Regions from separate parts of the Paenibacillus sp. MMO-58 genome, predicted to be linked through region 2. Evidence: predicted binding sites of a transcription regulator. Region 2 holds the regulator's gene; each other region holds the start of a gene.
What was found. The regulator LexA, encoded in region 2, represses DNA repair genes until DNA is damaged. The targets are predictions, from matches to a motif close to CGAACATATGTTCG.
Positions count from the first base shown of each region.

Region 1: uvrB (excinuclease ABC subunit UvrB) is a predicted target of LexA. The motif match lies at 2,433-2,446, and genes of this name have one in related genera.
Region 3: addB (helicase-exonuclease AddAB subunit AddB) is a predicted target of LexA. The motif match lies at 1,380-1,393, and genes of this name have one in related genera.
Region 4: recA (recombinase RecA) is a predicted target of LexA. The motif match lies at 1,291-1,304, and genes of this name have one in related genera.

Region 1 is NZ_JBBCVY010000017.1:17,076-20,972, forward strand. Features, by position in the region: gene uvrA (excinuclease ABC subunit UvrA) at 1-273, opposite strand, end outside; gene uvrB (excinuclease ABC subunit UvrB) at 301-2,304, opposite strand; gene WFJ73_RS30190 (PDZ domain-containing protein) at 2,536-3,849, opposite strand.
Region 2 is NZ_JBBCVY010000001.1:1,128,479-1,132,375, reverse strand. Features, by position in the region: gene WFJ73_RS05215 (HAD family hydrolase) at 1-167, opposite strand, end outside; gene WFJ73_RS05210 (hypothetical protein) at 195-704, opposite strand; gene WFJ73_RS05205 (DUF896 domain-containing protein) at 781-969, opposite strand; gene WFJ73_RS05200 (LysM peptidoglycan-binding domain-containing protein) at 1,121-1,483, opposite strand; gene lexA (transcriptional repressor LexA) at 1,653-2,273, shown strand; gene WFJ73_RS05190 (PspC domain-containing protein) at 2,356-2,592, shown strand; gene glnA (type I glutamate--ammonia ligase) at 2,634-3,897, opposite strand, start outside.
Region 3 is NZ_JBBCVY010000001.1:753,938-757,834, reverse strand. Features, by position in the region: gene addB (helicase-exonuclease AddAB subunit AddB) at 1-1,304, opposite strand, end outside; gene WFJ73_RS03365 (hypothetical protein) at 1,492-1,812, shown strand; gene WFJ73_RS03360 (class I SAM-dependent rRNA methyltransferase) at 2,070-3,437, opposite strand; gene WFJ73_RS03355 (Na/Pi cotransporter family protein) at 3,534-3,897, shown strand, end outside.
Region 4 is NZ_JBBCVY010000002.1:92,090-95,986, forward strand. Features, by position in the region: gene WFJ73_RS06165 (RecX family transcriptional regulator) at 1-86, opposite strand, end outside; gene recA (recombinase RecA) at 166-1,221, opposite strand; gene WFJ73_RS06175 (competence/damage-inducible protein A) at 1,507-2,757, opposite strand; gene pgsA (CDP-diacylglycerol--glycerol-3-phosphate 3-phosphatidyltransferase) at 2,850-3,428, opposite strand; gene WFJ73_RS06185 (YajQ family cyclic di-GMP-binding protein) at 3,635-3,897, opposite strand, start outside.

The sequences.
Region 1 (3,897 bases), on a different contig from region 2:
TGTCTTCTGGTCAATGGAGATAGCCGGAGACAAGCCGTCAATGGAATCGACATCCGGCTTCTCCATCTGCCCGAGAAACTGCCGGGCATAAGCGGACAACGACTCTACGTATCTTCGCTGGCCTTCGGCATAAATCGTATCGAAAGCAAGCGAGGATTTACCGGAGCCGCTCAGTCCCGTCAGGACGACAAATTTGTCGCGGGGTATGGTAACATCGATATTTTTCAAATTGTGGGCTCTAGCCCCTTTGATTACAATCTTGTCACTAGCCACTTCTTACGTTCCTCCCATTCCTTGTCTCTAGCTCATCTCCGCTTTCAATTCCAGCAACGCGTCACGCAGCTCTGCGGCTCTCTCGAACTGCAGATTCTTCGCCGCATCCTTCATCTCGGCTTCCAGCCTTTGCAGCAAAGCTTGGCGTTCCTTCTTCGTCATCTTCTCGGAGCCTACGCCAGTCAAATATTCCGACTTCTCCTCGGCTACTTTCGTTGCCTTTATATCATCATGCACTTTCTTGCGGATCGTCTGAGGCGTAATCCCATGCTCTTCGTTATAAGCAATTTGGATGGTCCGGCGGCGCTCCGTCTCCTTCAGCGCCTTATCCATGGAATCGGTAATCTTATCCCCGTACATGATAACCCGGCCATCGCTATTACGCGCAGCTCTGCCAATCGTCTGAATCAACGAGCGTTCGGAACGGAGGAAGCCTTCTTTGTCCGCATCCAATATCGCAACAAGGGATACTTCCGGCAAATCGAGGCCCTCCCTCAAGAGGTTAATACCCACAAGCACATGGAACGTACCGAGACGCAGGTCGCGAAGGATTGCTATCCTCTCCAGCGTCTTGATATCGGAGTGCAGATAACGCACTTTAATGCCAATCTCTTTGAAATAATCCGTTAAATCCTCGGCCATCTTCTTCGTCAGCGTGGTGACAAGGACGCGTTCATCCTTGGCTATCCGATCGCGGATCTCGACTAGCAGATCATCGATTTGTCCTTTTGTCGGACGCACCTCAATAATCGGATCCAGCAGGCCTGTCGGACGGATAATCTGCTCAACCATCGTTGGGCAATGCTCCAGCTCATAAGGTCCCGGTGTCGCCGACACGTAAATCTGCTGTTTCGCTTTTTCCTCGAATTCTTCGAAGCGCAGCGGCCTGTTATCCAGTGCGGACGGCAGACGGAAGCCGTGATTAACGAGCATTTCCTTCCGCGCGCGGTCTCCGTTGTACATAGCTCTAATCTGCGGCAGGGTAACGTGCGATTCGTCAATGACGATCAGCATATCTTCCGGAAAATAATCCATCAGCGTATACGGCGTTGCCCCGCGCTCGCGGAAGGTCAAAGGTCCGGAATAGTTCTCGATGCCGGAACAGAAGCCCATCTCCGCCATCATTTCGAGGTCATAACGGGTACGCTGCTCCAGACGCTGCGCTTCCAGCAGCTTGCCTTCTTCCCGAAGCTCCGCAAGACGTTCCTCCAGCTCACGCTCGATATTGCCAAGCGCAACCTTCATCGTTTCTTCGTGGGTAACGAAGTGAGACGCCGGGAATATAGCAACATGATCGCGTTCGCTTACGATCTCGCCGGTAAGCACGTCGATTTCCGTAATCCGTTCAATCTCATCGCCAAACAGCTCGACCCGAATCGCCCGCTCATTATTGGCAACCGGGAAAATCTCTACAATATCGCCGCGCACGCGGAACGTACCGCGGATAAAGTTAATGTCATTGCGCTGGTACTGAATATCAACAAGCTTATGAAGAATCGTATCTCTGGACTTCTCCATGCCTACCCGCAGCGACAGTACCAGACTGCCGTACTCGGAAGGCGAACCGAGACCGTAGATGCAAGATACACTCGCTACGATAATGACGTCCCTGCGCTCGAACAATGAACTGGTCGCGGAGTGGCGCAGCTTGTCGATCTCATCATTAATGCTGGAATCCTTCTCAATATAAGTGTCCGTAGACGGGATATAAGCCTCAGGCTGAAAATAATCATAATAGCTGACGAAATAACTTACTGCATTGTCCGGGAAAAACTCCTTAAACTCGCTGCACAGCTGTGCCGCGAGCGTCTTGTTATGGGCAATAACCAGCGTCGGCCGGTTAAGCTGCGCTATCGTATTGGCAATCGTATACGTCTTGCCCGTACCCGTCGCACCAAGCAAGGTTTGCTTGACTTCGCCGTTATTCACGCCTTCAACAAGTTTTCTGATGGCTCCCGGCTGATCGCCCTGCGGCGTGTAGTCCGACTTTAATTGAAATAATTGCTCTGAAATCTCATTCACTTGCGTCATCCACCCCGTTTCCCTTACTCATCAATCATTATAGTCAATATATACAAGCGTAAACGGCTTACACCTCCTTAGAACTTAGAAGGAATAGCAACCGTCTCGCGGACAAATCGATACGCACACAGCATATCCGAATGTGTGTTCCCCTCTATTATAGACGTCTATAGAGGCTGATGCAAACATAAAATCAAAGGGCTTTCCCTAAGCAGCCGCCCAGGAAAAGCCCCTTTCTATTTAAACATTCAAAGTACGCGAACGGTCTTCCTCTTTCGCGTAAACGCCGCCGCTGCGCCTTGCCGTCCTTGCGCGGCGCAAAAGGTCAATCAGCGTAGCGGGCTCTGCCGAAGCGTAATAGGTAGCCCGCTCATCAGGGGATAAAATAACCCCGAGCTGATGATGCTCCCCTTCATAACGGGCCCGCTGCACAAACTTGATCTCGCCCTCTCTGTTCAGCACCTCAAGCTTATACATCGCCGAATTGTTCTGCAGCGCCTCATGAAGATCTTCTTTCGTGAACACCCTGGTGCCGTTCACCTTCGAAATAATCTCGCCGGCCTGCAGCTTCATTGCCTCAGCAGGCGTACCCGGCACGATACCGAGAATACGCAAGCCGCGCTGATCATTCACGTACAGCGGACTTTGCGTGGATTCCACCGCTCGGCTGCGCCAGATGATGGCCTCATGCAGCAGCAGCGAACATAAAGCGGCAAGCGGCAGCAGCGCCGGCAGCCACCAGGCGAGAAGCGCCGCACCGGTCAGCAGCAGGCTGTACCACATGAGCCCTTTTGCCGCATGGCGGGCTTTGGCCTCAGGCAGCATCGTGCGCGTCATTTCGCTGAAGCCGATAATCATCGGCAAAGCGACAACTGTCCAGCCCTGCGTCCAATCGCCCCCGAATAACGGCGTCCAAGGCAGGTCAACTACCGATGTCCCTCCGGCTGCCGGCACAAGCAGCAGCAGCGGAACCGGCCAGAAGCCCTGCAGCATATAGCCGCCCACAAGCTTCCCCCGCTTCCCTTCCAGGAAGAGCGGAGTAGCCAGCTTGTTTCCTAGTCTCCGGACAAGGAAAGCTTCTACCAGATGAAGCAGCGCTACCAATACGAAAATCCCCGGCATATCAAGTCCGGCAAGCGAGTTCGCCGCGTCTCCAAGCCATCCGTCACTATTTTCGAGCGAAGTAAAACCAACGATCCATTGCAGAAGCGCTAATGCTCCCGCGCCATAGGCAAAGCACAGATAGCGAATTCGGAACAAAAGAAGCACAACCGCCGAACCCCATAGCCATAATACGGCATCGCCGGTTAGAGTTAGGCCGATAAAAGCACCTGCAACGGAAGCGAGCACCCCGGCTGCAAGCCCGGCCAGCATCGCTTTTGCCACGAGCCGCGGCCAGATGTGCAGCCTTACGGCGAACATCCGTCTTTCCAAGCTGATCTGTCTCGTATACTGAAGGATAATAAATAATACCGCAATATAATAAAAAGGCTGCACAAGCAAATGTATAAATGCCCGGCCGAACTGGTCCAGTAAAGCATTGGCTGCATCCAAACGCTACACTCCCATCTCCATCCAAAATAAAAGGCTGACTCCGCTTTA
Region 2 (3,897 bases):
TCATAAAGAGCGCGCGCTTCTTTGCGTACGGCTTCTTCAAGCTGCTCCGAGTCAACGCCGGCAGCTTCCGCACCGGCTTGGCATGTTGCTTCAAATGCTTCTTTTACGCTGCGGTCATCCCACAACAGCGTATCGTCAAGATCAAATAGAACCGCTTGCTTCCCCATAATTCGCATAACTCTCCTACTCTTTTTCTATTTTTGTTCAAAAGGCAAATTGTGTGTTTTGGCGAAATCCTGCAGTCTGCTGCTGATCTCATCCGTTGGATAACGGTTAAGCAGCCGCGAGAATACCCAGTTTGCGCCTTTTTGCTGCATGATCACTACAGCTCCGTTTTGAACGCTGATCCCTTTAATGTTGGTTACATGCAGCTGCTTGTCCCCCGTCATTTTACGGGTCTGGATATAATCTTTGCCGATTGAAATGTAAGGACGGCGCAAGAAGAAAATAAGCGCCAGGAAAATGTAGCAGCCGATCGTTACCCAGAACATAGACGTAGGCTCAAAGGATGGATCCGTCGTAACGAAAACGGTATACATACTGATCAACAAAATGAGCACAATCGGGAATATGTAGTTGCGGCCGGTAAAACGGTCTACCTTGGGTTTAGATGAAGTGCCAATCTGCGATGCTCCATGCTTTTTACGCGCTTTGTTAATTTGGTTCGTATTTTTGCGCACTTTGCGCTCCCATGTGCGTGACAAGCTTATTCCTCCTATTGTATATTGCAAGCGCCGTTCATGGAACGGCGCCAACGCTAGCTATATAAATGTAAAGCCATTAGTGAGCAACATCGTTAGGATCGCCGTCTACAATCTCAATCGTATCCAACTGCTGGCGGAAATTCCTTTTGAAATTCTCCAAATATTTCTGACGCAATACGGCACGTTCCGCTATTTCCTCTTCGGTTAAACCTACCGTTTTATTTTTACGGGATAATTCGTTAATACGCGCGATGACTTCTTCCACTGCCTTCACCTCATTTGCTTATTACTCATCCTTCTTACCTATTTTGACTTTTAACGCGAGCAATTGTCAAGGCAATGATAGAAGAATAAGAAAAGGACAGGCAATTTCGAACATCCTGTGTCCGAATTGCCTATCCTTCCGATTATATAGCCTATTTAGGAATAATTAACACCTGTCCTGGCCGTAGCTCGACCGAGCTTAATTGGTTGCGTTCCTTAATCTTGTATATGTATTGTCTGATGTCCTTGGAGCCCTCAGTAAAACGATCTGCAATCCCCCACAACGTATCTCCAGCCGTTACGATAACCGTTTGCTCATTCGCTGCAGCCTCTTGAATATGATCGGACGATGCATTCGTACGCATCATAAGGAAACTTGTAAAGAGAAGAATGAACACTGCGGCACACACAATAAGTTTAAATGCATGACGTTGAAGGTGATGTCCCCGCGATTTGAACGTTTTAGCAGTTTCTTCATTATGGATACTTTTATAAAAAGATGGATTCATGATCATTATTATCGCTCCCCGAACGTTTGTTCTGTTTTCTTATGTCCTTAGAATAACACGAACAAATGTTTGTAGTCAATAAAAAATGCGAACTTTTGTTTTTAAGAACTTATGTTTGTACGAACTCCGGTTCTATGCTATAATTTTCTTCAAATAGTATATTGGAGTGATTCACGTGTCTAAGATTTCGAACCGCCAGCAGTCGATTCTTGAATTTATTAAGAATGAGGTTCGGGACAAAGGATACCCGCCTTCTGTTCGCGAAATCGGCGAAGCGGTTGGCCTGGCGTCAAGCTCCACCGTTCATGGCCATCTGGATCGGCTTGAGAAGAAAGGCCTGATCAGACGAGATCCAACGAAACCTCGGGCGATCGAAATTTTGGATCAAGACGGTGTTGACGGCATTATCCTCCCCGCTGTGGCTCAAGTGCCAATCGTCGGCAAAGTAACGGCAGGCGTGCCGATTACGGCGACTGAGAATATTGAAGAGTACTTCCCGTTATCCGCACACTTCGTAGGCGACGATGAGGTATTTATCCTGAATGTCATTGGCGACAGCATGATTGAAGCCGGTATACATAACGGCGACTATGTTATCGTCCGCCAGCAGCAAACCGCCAACAACGGCGATATTGTAGTAGCCATGACGGAAGATGACGAAGCGACGGTTAAGACCTTCTACAAAGAGAAGGATCATATCCGCCTTCAGCCGGAGAACTCCACCATGGAGCCAATCCGTTTGAACAATGTCACCATTCTTGGTAAGGTAGTTGGCTTGTTCCGTGACTTCCACTAATCCGTTCGAATAAAAGAGGCTGTTCCCGCTAATCCGATTTGCATTCGGTTAGGGAGAACAGCCTCTTTTTATTTACCTGATTATGGTATTATCGTATTACTTGTTGGTAACGAGGTGGTTAAGCGTGAAGAAGAAATTAACGAGGTCCGTATTCGATAAATCCATAGCCGGAGTTTGCGGAGGAATCGCCGAATACTTCAACCTTTCATCCTTGTTTGTTAGACTTCTTTTCCTTCTCTTTATCCCCTGCAATCTTATCGTCTACATCATTCTTGCGAACATTATTCCCGTCAGCCCTCCGACTTTATATAGGAGATAGAAAAAATCCCTTGACGCTTAGAGCGCCAAGGGATTTCCTTCCTAGTACAGCGTCAGATACTGATCGCGTTCCCATTGATGGACTTGTGTTTTATACATGTCCCATTCAATTTCCTTCAGCTCATAGAAGTGAGCCAAAGCATGCTCGCCTAGTGCTTCGCAGATAACGTCGCTGCGGAGCATTTCGTCGAGTGCTTCCTTCAGATCGGAAGGAAGGCTTGGCACGCCTGATTCCAGGCGCTCTTCTTCCGTCATGATGTAGATATTACGGTCTACAGGTGCCGGAAGGGCAGTTTTGTTCTTGATGCCGTCAAGGCCGGCTTTCAGCATTACGGCAAGAGCGAGGTACGGGTTAGCAGCCGGATCCGGGTTGCGAACCTCGATACGCGTGCTAAGGCCGCGGGAAGCCGGGATACGGATCATTGGCGAACGGTTGCTCGCCGACCAAGCTACGTAGCAAGGGGCTTCATAACCTGGAACCATCCGTTTGTAAGAGTTGATCGTAGGGTTCGTAATAGCCGCCATCGCACGCGCATGCTCCAGAATACCGGCCATGTAGTAACGTGCGGTTTGGCTAAGACCCAGACGATCCTTCTCTTCATAGAATACGTTAGTGTTGCCTTGGAAGAGCGATTGGTGACAGTGCATACCGGAACCGTTTACGCCAAACAGCGGTTTCGGCATGAAGGTAGCATGGAGGCCATGCTGTCTCGCAATCGTCTTAACAACAAGCTTGAACGTTTGAATTTGGTCTGCGGCTTTGATCGCGTCCGCATATTTGAAGTCGATTTCGTGTTGGCCGGGAGCAACCTCATGGTGGGAAGCTTCAATCTCGAAGCCCATCTCTTCCAGCGTCAGTACGATTTCACGGCGGCAGTTCTCGCCCATGTCCATTGGCGCAAGGTCGAAGTATCCGCCTTGGTCATTCAGCTCGGTTGTAGGCTCTCCGCGCTCATCCGTCTTGAACAGGAAGAATTCCGGTTCCGGACCAACGTTCATTGCCGTAAAGCCCATTTCTTCCGCTTCTTGCAGCGCACGCTTCAGAATACCGCGCGGGTCGCCCGCGAACGGAGTGCCGTCAGGCATATAAATATCACAGATCAGACGGGCAACGCGGTCTTGCGCAACCCATGGGAATACTACCCAAGTATCCAGATCAGGGTATAAGTACATGTCAGATTCTTCGATACGAACGTAACCTTCAATGGAAGATCCGTCAAACATCATTTTATTATCTAATGCTTTATCCAGCTGGCTTACCGGAATCTCTACGTTTTTGATCGTACCGAGTAAATCGGTAAATTGA
Region 3 (3,897 bases), 370 kb from region 2:
TCCAAGCGGTCAAAAAGCTCGCGCGACATGCTGCCGTCAATCGGGAACAGCAGCTCCGTCTTGATGCACCGGAATACCGCCTCGTAATGCCAGCCGTGTAGCACCGTCTCCAGCGCGGAACGGATAAATTCAACGAGCGGATGATGGACCGTATTATTCTTTTGGTCAAGGAAGTAGGGAATCTCGTAATCATCGAAAATCGTTTGAATATAGTCCGTATATTCAGCCGCGTTCCGCACCATAACCGCCATGTCTCGCCAGCGAAGACCCTCTTCGCGTGCCCGCCTAACCATATCCCGCGCCGCTGCTTCCACCTCGGCTCTTCTGTTGGCGGAGGCATGGAGGGATACGCCGCAGGCAGAACTGTCTACAGCCAGCAGCTTCTTATCCGGTATAAGCATTGGGGTTCTTCCGCCATAATGCTTCTCTAGATGAGCCAGCATCGAACTCCCTTTGAAGCGGTATGGAACTCCTTCATCCAGCACGACGGTTTCATGCACGGGTACGCCGGCTTGCGCCGCTAGAGCAGCCAGTTTGCCGTACGTTTCGGCCGTAGGGTGGAAAAGTTCAAGCTCATGCGGCATTTCGCCGTTATCGTAAGGACGGTCAAGCGTAAGCGCAACGGTCACTTCCGCGGAAGAAGCGATCAGCGTGCCAAGCGCATCGTATTCCTTCGGCGTAAAACCATGGAAGCCGTCAATCCACAGATGGGCACCCTGCATCGCCGGCGCGTTGGCATAGCCTGCAATCAGCTGCGTCAAATAATCTTCCGAATCGATATAAAGGCCAAGCAATTCCTGCTCCAGCTTGTCATATACAAGCCGAAGATCATGCAGCTTCCGGTTAAGTAGCGACGCGTCTTCTACCGATGCCGTTTTTTCCTTCAGCAGATCGGCATCAATCCCGTAGCGCTTCCACTCGGTCAGCAGCTCGCCAAGCCGTTCAATGAAACCGGGCTGCTCCGCCCCGCTTTGGAAAAGCTCAAGCTGCTTGCCGAGCCTGTGTATAATCTTGAACAGCATCATATGCTTGCCGTTATCGCTGATCGGAATTAACGCGGTGCCGCCCGTCTCCTGCATGACGCGAAAGGCCAGACGGCGGAAGCTAAGCGCCTGGGCGCGAATCGTCCCGCTTAGCGACGTGCCTTTCAAAAGCGCGTACTCCGTCTGGAATGTAGCCTGTTCCGGGACCAGCATAACAAGCGGCGCTCCATCCGGCTCGCCTTGCAGCTTGGCGCGGATTGCGTCCAGACAATACGTTGTTTTCCCCGTTCCCGAGCGGCCAAGCACAAATCGAAGCCCCATCCTAACTCTTCCCCTCCGAATCTATCTCATAATCTATCATTCTATCATAGCGCGGGTCCTTTTTCACCCGGACGACAAACGTATGTTCTGGAAGAAGTGCTATCTTTTTAACAAGAAAATATTGCAATCCCTTAAATGCCGAGTATAATACTAGGTAATATAATGATCCGGATTGGAGGAACGGCAAATGACCTCGGAAGATACGCAATGGATTAACGATTATCTGGATTTATACAACTATGCCAAGCAAATCGGCGATCTGGAGTGGCAGCAGGAGATTACCCGTTCGCTCGCCGGGTGGAAGGAACAAGCATGCCAGCAGGCTCTGTCAGTGAAAGCCGCTGAACTATGGAGAAAGTTTGACGTCATCAACCGGAAGATGCTTGATCTTTATCGGCAATTGAGAAATTCCGATGATTCCTCCGATTTGAAAACGTTACGGGAAGAGGTCTGGCTGCTGAAGCTTCAGCGTGTCGAGCTGAGCCGTCAATTCAAAGAATCCTTCTAGCAAGGTGAACCGGCTATCGTCCATTATAAATTCTTAGAATAAAATAAAAAATCCCGCATGCGGATTTCCGCTCTGCCGGATTATGGGTTAGCAGACATGCAGTGAACTGCTCTGTCCATTATGGAACCGCTGGGTACAGTCGTCTGTCTCTCAGCGTTACATTCCTATTATACACATCTATTAATCGATTGAATATGTCTATTTTTCGAACAAGAAGCCGCATGGATCCCTCACCGATCCATACGGCTTTTTCCGTATTATTTACTCCGCACTTCGAACACGGCAAATTTCAAGTAATGCCCTTCCGATACGCCAAGCAGCTGCGGATGATCCTTGCCAGCAGCCCGCCACTCCACGAGACGCAGCAGCTTGCCGGCATCGGATGCCGCTTCCTGAATCGTCTCTAGGAACAGATCCGGCCGCATATGGTACGAGCAGCTGGCCGTAACGAGATAGCCGCCTTCGTTAACCAGCTTGAGGCCATGCAGGTTGATGTCTTTATAACCCCGGCATGCTCCGGCAACTGCGCTTTTGGTCTTTGCGAAAGCGGGAGGATCGAGGATAACAACATCCCATGTACGGCCCCCGCCGCTAAGAGGCTTCGAAGTATCCGCACCGGCACGGCTGCGCTCCGCACGCTCTTCAACGCCTTTTACCTGCGTGCGCAAATAATCAAAGGCATCCGCCACGACAAATTCTACGCGATCCGTGAAGCCGTTACGCTCCACGTTGCGGCGCGCCGTATCGATGGCATGCTCGGATACGTCGAGACAGGTTACTTTTTTCGCGCCGTATTTGCAGGCATGGAGAGTGAAGCTGCCGGTATGGGCAAAGCACTCCAGCACGGTCGCACCGTCCCAATAAGGGAAAGTCACTTCTTTGCCGTTCGTATTCACCGGTACAAGCCTCGTAACTTCGGTATCCGTATCAGCCGGACGGTTCTCGAGGCGAATGCCGCTGCGAGCTCCCCAGCCCTTCATCAGGGGTTCGATAGAAGCGCGGTTCTCGCGTTGATCGTAGAAATAACCGGTCTTTTGACCTTCCACGATATCGACTTCCAGCTTAAGACCATTCTCTTCAATCTCGAGTATCCGCGGGCACTCCCCGTACAGAACTCCGGTACGCAGCTCAAGTCCTTCCAGCTGCCTAACTCCCACATCGCTCCGCTCGTAGATCCCCTTCGGCTGGAATACGTCAACAAGAGCGTCTACAATCGCTTCCCGGCGGATATCCAGTCCAAGCGTCAGAATCTGAACGACCAGCACATCGGCGAAACGGTCTACCACTAGACCGGGAACAAAATCAGCCTCTCCGTAAACGAGCCGGCAATCGCGGTCCTGCACGAACCGGCTGCGGTGCGCTTCGCAAAGACGAAACTTCTCGCGGAAGAAGCCCGCGTCCATCTCTTCAAGCGGCTGATAGGAGGCGACCCGGACCGTGATTTGGGACTTGGGATTGTAATAACCGGTTGCCAAATATTTACCGTTAGACCCAACGACATCTACCAGCGCTCCCGGCTCCGCTTCCCCTTCCAGCTTTTCGATTTCATTTGCGTAAATCCATGGGTGGCCTGCTTCAAGACGTTTCCTGCGGCCCTTCTGCAGCCATACTTTCGCTTTGCTCACTTCGTTAATCTCCCTCTCTGTTCCTGGCTTGTCATGCTTGTCTTAGCGTAAGCATATGTATCAACGATAACTTTTTATAAAAAGGAGAATCCTGCTATGCTCCATTCCATTCTTCTGCCAATGGCGATCGGCTTCACCATCTTTATAAGCGGGATGAAGCTGATGGAGCTGGCGCTGCACCGGTTAGCCGGCCCGTATCTGCAGCGTATGCTGCATCGTTCAACGGCGACCCCCATCCATGGCCTTGCAGTCGGCACGGCAACTACCGCATTTTTGCAAAGCAGCACAGCCGTTACCGTTATCGCCATAGGGCTCGTCAATGCCGGCCTGCTTACCTTCCCCCGGACACTAGGCATTATCCTAGGAAGCAACATCGGCACCTGCCTGACGACCGAGCTTATCGGCCTGAGCTTAAATAAACTGTCCGTTCCATTGCTTCTGCTGTCCCTGACCGGCTGGC
Region 4 (3,897 bases), on a different contig from region 2:
AACGGCTCTTCCATGCCGTTTGCATACACATGGTATCGCTTACGATCCTTGCGGTCCTGCTCTACCGCAGAAATCTCGATTAACATCCTGGTTACACCCCGTTCATTGCAAAGAAGCAGCGCCGCCCTCGAAAGGACGGCGCTGCTTCTTCCTTAATTATTACTATTAATCGTCAAGTTCCGACTCATCAAAGTCATCGTCATCATCTTTCGAGAAGTCTGCTGGCTGTGCAGAAGCCGACAAGTTGCTTGCTTCGCGGATCTGCTTCTCGATTACCGCAGCAACTTCCGGATGATCCTTCAAGAACTGCTTCGCGTTCTCGCGTCCTTGGCCCAAGCGATCGCCATTATAGGAGAACCAAGCACCGCTCTTCTGAACGATATCCATCTCTACACCAATATCTACAAGGCTGCCTTCTCTCGAAATGCCTTCGCCGTACATGATATCAATCTCCGCTTGCTTGAACGGAGGAGCTACTTTGTTCTTCACGACTTTAATCCGCGTACGGTTACCAACCATATCGTTGCCTTGCTTGATCGTCTCAATCCGGCGTACTTCCAGACGTACGCTGGAATAGAACTTCAGTGCACGGCCGCCAGGCGTAGTTTCCGGGTTACCGAACATAACGCCGACTTTCTCGCGCAACTGGTTAATAAAGATGGCGATTGTTTTCGACTTGCTGATCGCGCCACCCAGTTTACGCAGAGCCTGCGACATCAGACGTGCCTGCAGACCGACATGTGAATCCCCCATATCGCCTTCAATCTCTGCTTTCGGTACAAGCGCTGCTACCGAGTCGATAACGATAATATCGACCGCGCCGCTTCGTACAAGCGCTTCTGCGATCTCAAGCGCCTGTTCGCCCGTATCCGGCTGCGACAACAGCAGTTCGTCGATATTTACGCCAAGCTTGCTCGCGTACAATGGATCAAGCGCATGCTCCGCATCGATAAACGCAGCTTGTCCGCCGATCCGTTGTACTTCCGCAATAGCGTGAAGCGCAACGGTTGTTTTACCGGAAGATTCCGGTCCGTAGCATTCAATAATACGGCCTCTTGGCAAACCGCCGATTCCAAGAGCAATATCTAAAGCAATTGAACCGCTTGGTACGGTTTCAACTTGCATATGTGTGGATTCCCCTAATTTCATGATGGAGCCTTTACCAAATTGCTTCTCAATTTGACGTAAAGCCATCTCCAAAGCAGCACGACGATCCGACAAGCTACTCACATCCTTCGTTATTTATAATTGTATGATACCTTGTTTCCGCTCAATTGCCAAGCTTTTTTTCGAACATACATTCGTCTTTTTGTTTCCACGTCCTTTCCAGACGCATGGCGAAACGGCTTTTGCCCTCTTGGGCAACTATGCGCGATTCGTCATGATTCTAAAAATAGACATAAAAAAACCGCAGCAAAGTAATCTTCGCCACGGTTCTTCCGCATGAGACCAATTATAGCGGAAATGGTACAAACAGGCAAGTATTTTTCGCGTTAATCCGACAAATTAATGTTCGCGCAGCTTCAGCCACAATTGATATAAGGCAGCCTTTACCGCACGGATGCGGATGATGGCGCGGGTACCGGAAAAATGGCCGGTAAATACGGCTGTCGGCTTGCCCCTCTCGGCAACCGCGTAATAGACCAAGCCAACGGGCTTGCCTTCCGCCTGAGCCGGGCCGGCTACCCCCGTGAGCGACACGCCAAAATCGGAATCTCCGATTTGTCTGACGCGTTCGGCCATCATTGCTGCCGTAGATTCACTGATCGCTCCCGGCGCTCCGTCTCCTTCAAGCTGCGCCATCGGGATGCCGAGCAGCTTATGCTTCATCTCGTTCGTATAAGTAACAACGCCGCCGGAATATTCCCCACTGCTGCCGGGAATGCCGGTAATAAGCTCTGCAAGCAAGCCTCCGCTGATGCTTTCGGCTGTCGAGAGCTTTCTTCTCGATGTCCGAAGCAGCTGCACGACCTGCTCTTCCAGCGTAATCTCTTCCTGCGCATATAAGTACTCGCCCACCCGCTGCTTGATCGCATCGACGGTTTGATCCAGCTTGACTATCGCATCGGTTTCGTTCGCCGCTTTCGTAGATACCCGAATGGCGACCTCGCCTTCCTTCGCATATGGCGCGATAGTAGGATCCGATTGGGCTTCGATCAGATCAATCAGCTTAGCTTCTAGCGTCGATTCCCCAATCCCTGCAAACATAAGCAGTCTCGAATAAAGCGGTTCTTCTGCCCCCAGAATAGACCGGAGCCAATCCGACGCCGGCCCCTCCATCATCGGCTTCATCTCGCGAGGAGGCCCGGGCAGAAGCAAATAATGCGTCCCGTCTTCGGACAGGCCGTTGCCGACGGCAAGCCCGGCTTCATTATCAATCGGGGCGCTGCCGTCAATCATCAGCGCTTGTCTGCGGTTGCTCTCTACCATATGGATGCCGCGAGAGCTGAACATTTGCTCGATCTTATCCATGGAAGGCTGATGAAGGGACAGGCCGCGGTTCAGATAGGCCGCGAGGACGTCCTTCGTCAGATCATCTTGCGTAGGACCAAGTCCGCCGGTAAACACAAGCAGGTCGGCACGCTGGCGGGCAATCTCAATCGCTTGGCGGATCCGGTTCGGGTTATCGCCAACGACCGTCTGAAAGTAAACATCAATGCCAAGCGATGCAAGCTTTCTGGACAAGAATTGTGCGTTTGTATTGACGATTTGACCAAGCAAAAGCTCGGTGCCCACTGCGATAATTTCAGCTTTCATACGATTTCCCCCTTCGAATCCTGCAGCATTAGGAAGCAAAAGCATCTCTCCACGAATGGAAAGATGCTTTATTGTTGCTTATATGATCCTGATTATTGCACAGGAATCAAATGTTTGTTCTTGAAGAAATAGTCGAATCCGGAATACACCGTAATAATAACGGCAATCCAGCTTACGATATCGTCAAACGGAAAATCGATAAACGTAAACGGGAAGTTGTTGAGCAGAAGCGAAATGATCATCGTAATTTGTACGGCTGTTTTCCATTTGCCCCATTTGCTCGCCGCCATTACGCTGCCTTCCAGCAAAGCGATCTGACGCAAACCCGTAACCGCGAATTCGCGGCTGATAATAATGATGGCCATCCATGCCGCCAGCTTATCCATTTGAACGAGCGAGATCAGTACAGCCGCCACAAGCAGCTTGTCCGCCAGCGGATCAAGAAGCTTGCCGAGGTTGGTTACGATTTTGTTCTTCCTGGCGATATAACCATCGAGACCGTCGGTGCTTGCCGCTATGATAAAGATTATAGCCGCTATAATCTGATTGTATGTAATGGAGTAATCATCGCCGAAAGCAAGAGGCTTGATATCGATATTGACGAGCAGAAATACCATAATGATCGGCACTAAAATAATTCTGGCCAGCGTAATCCTATTTGCCAGGTTCATTCGTTCACACCCCCGGACCGTCTAGCCGTGTTCCTGCATTGATGCATGATTGCTTGTACTGTCATATGTATGTCCCCCGGATCGTTTCCAAAACTATCTAACCAAGTATAATACATGCCATTTCCTATGTCAAAATATCGAACGTCATAGAGCGAAAGCCCTTCTTGCCCCAAATGACGAGGCAGCGAAGGGCTAGAAAAGGCTTATTAACGGTAATTGGTGAACTGCAGTTCGACGGTCAAATCCGCTGCGCGGAGAAGAGCCATAACCGCTTGCAAATCATCGCGGCTTTTACCGGTTACGCGGATTTGGTCGCCTTGAATCTGGCTTTTCACCTTAATCTTCGAATCCCGGATCAGGATATTAATTTTTTTGGAATTGTCTTGATCGATTCCCGACTTCAGCTTAATACGCTGACGGACGGTGCTCGCCGAAGCCGATTCAACCTTGCCGTATTCCAGGTTTTTAA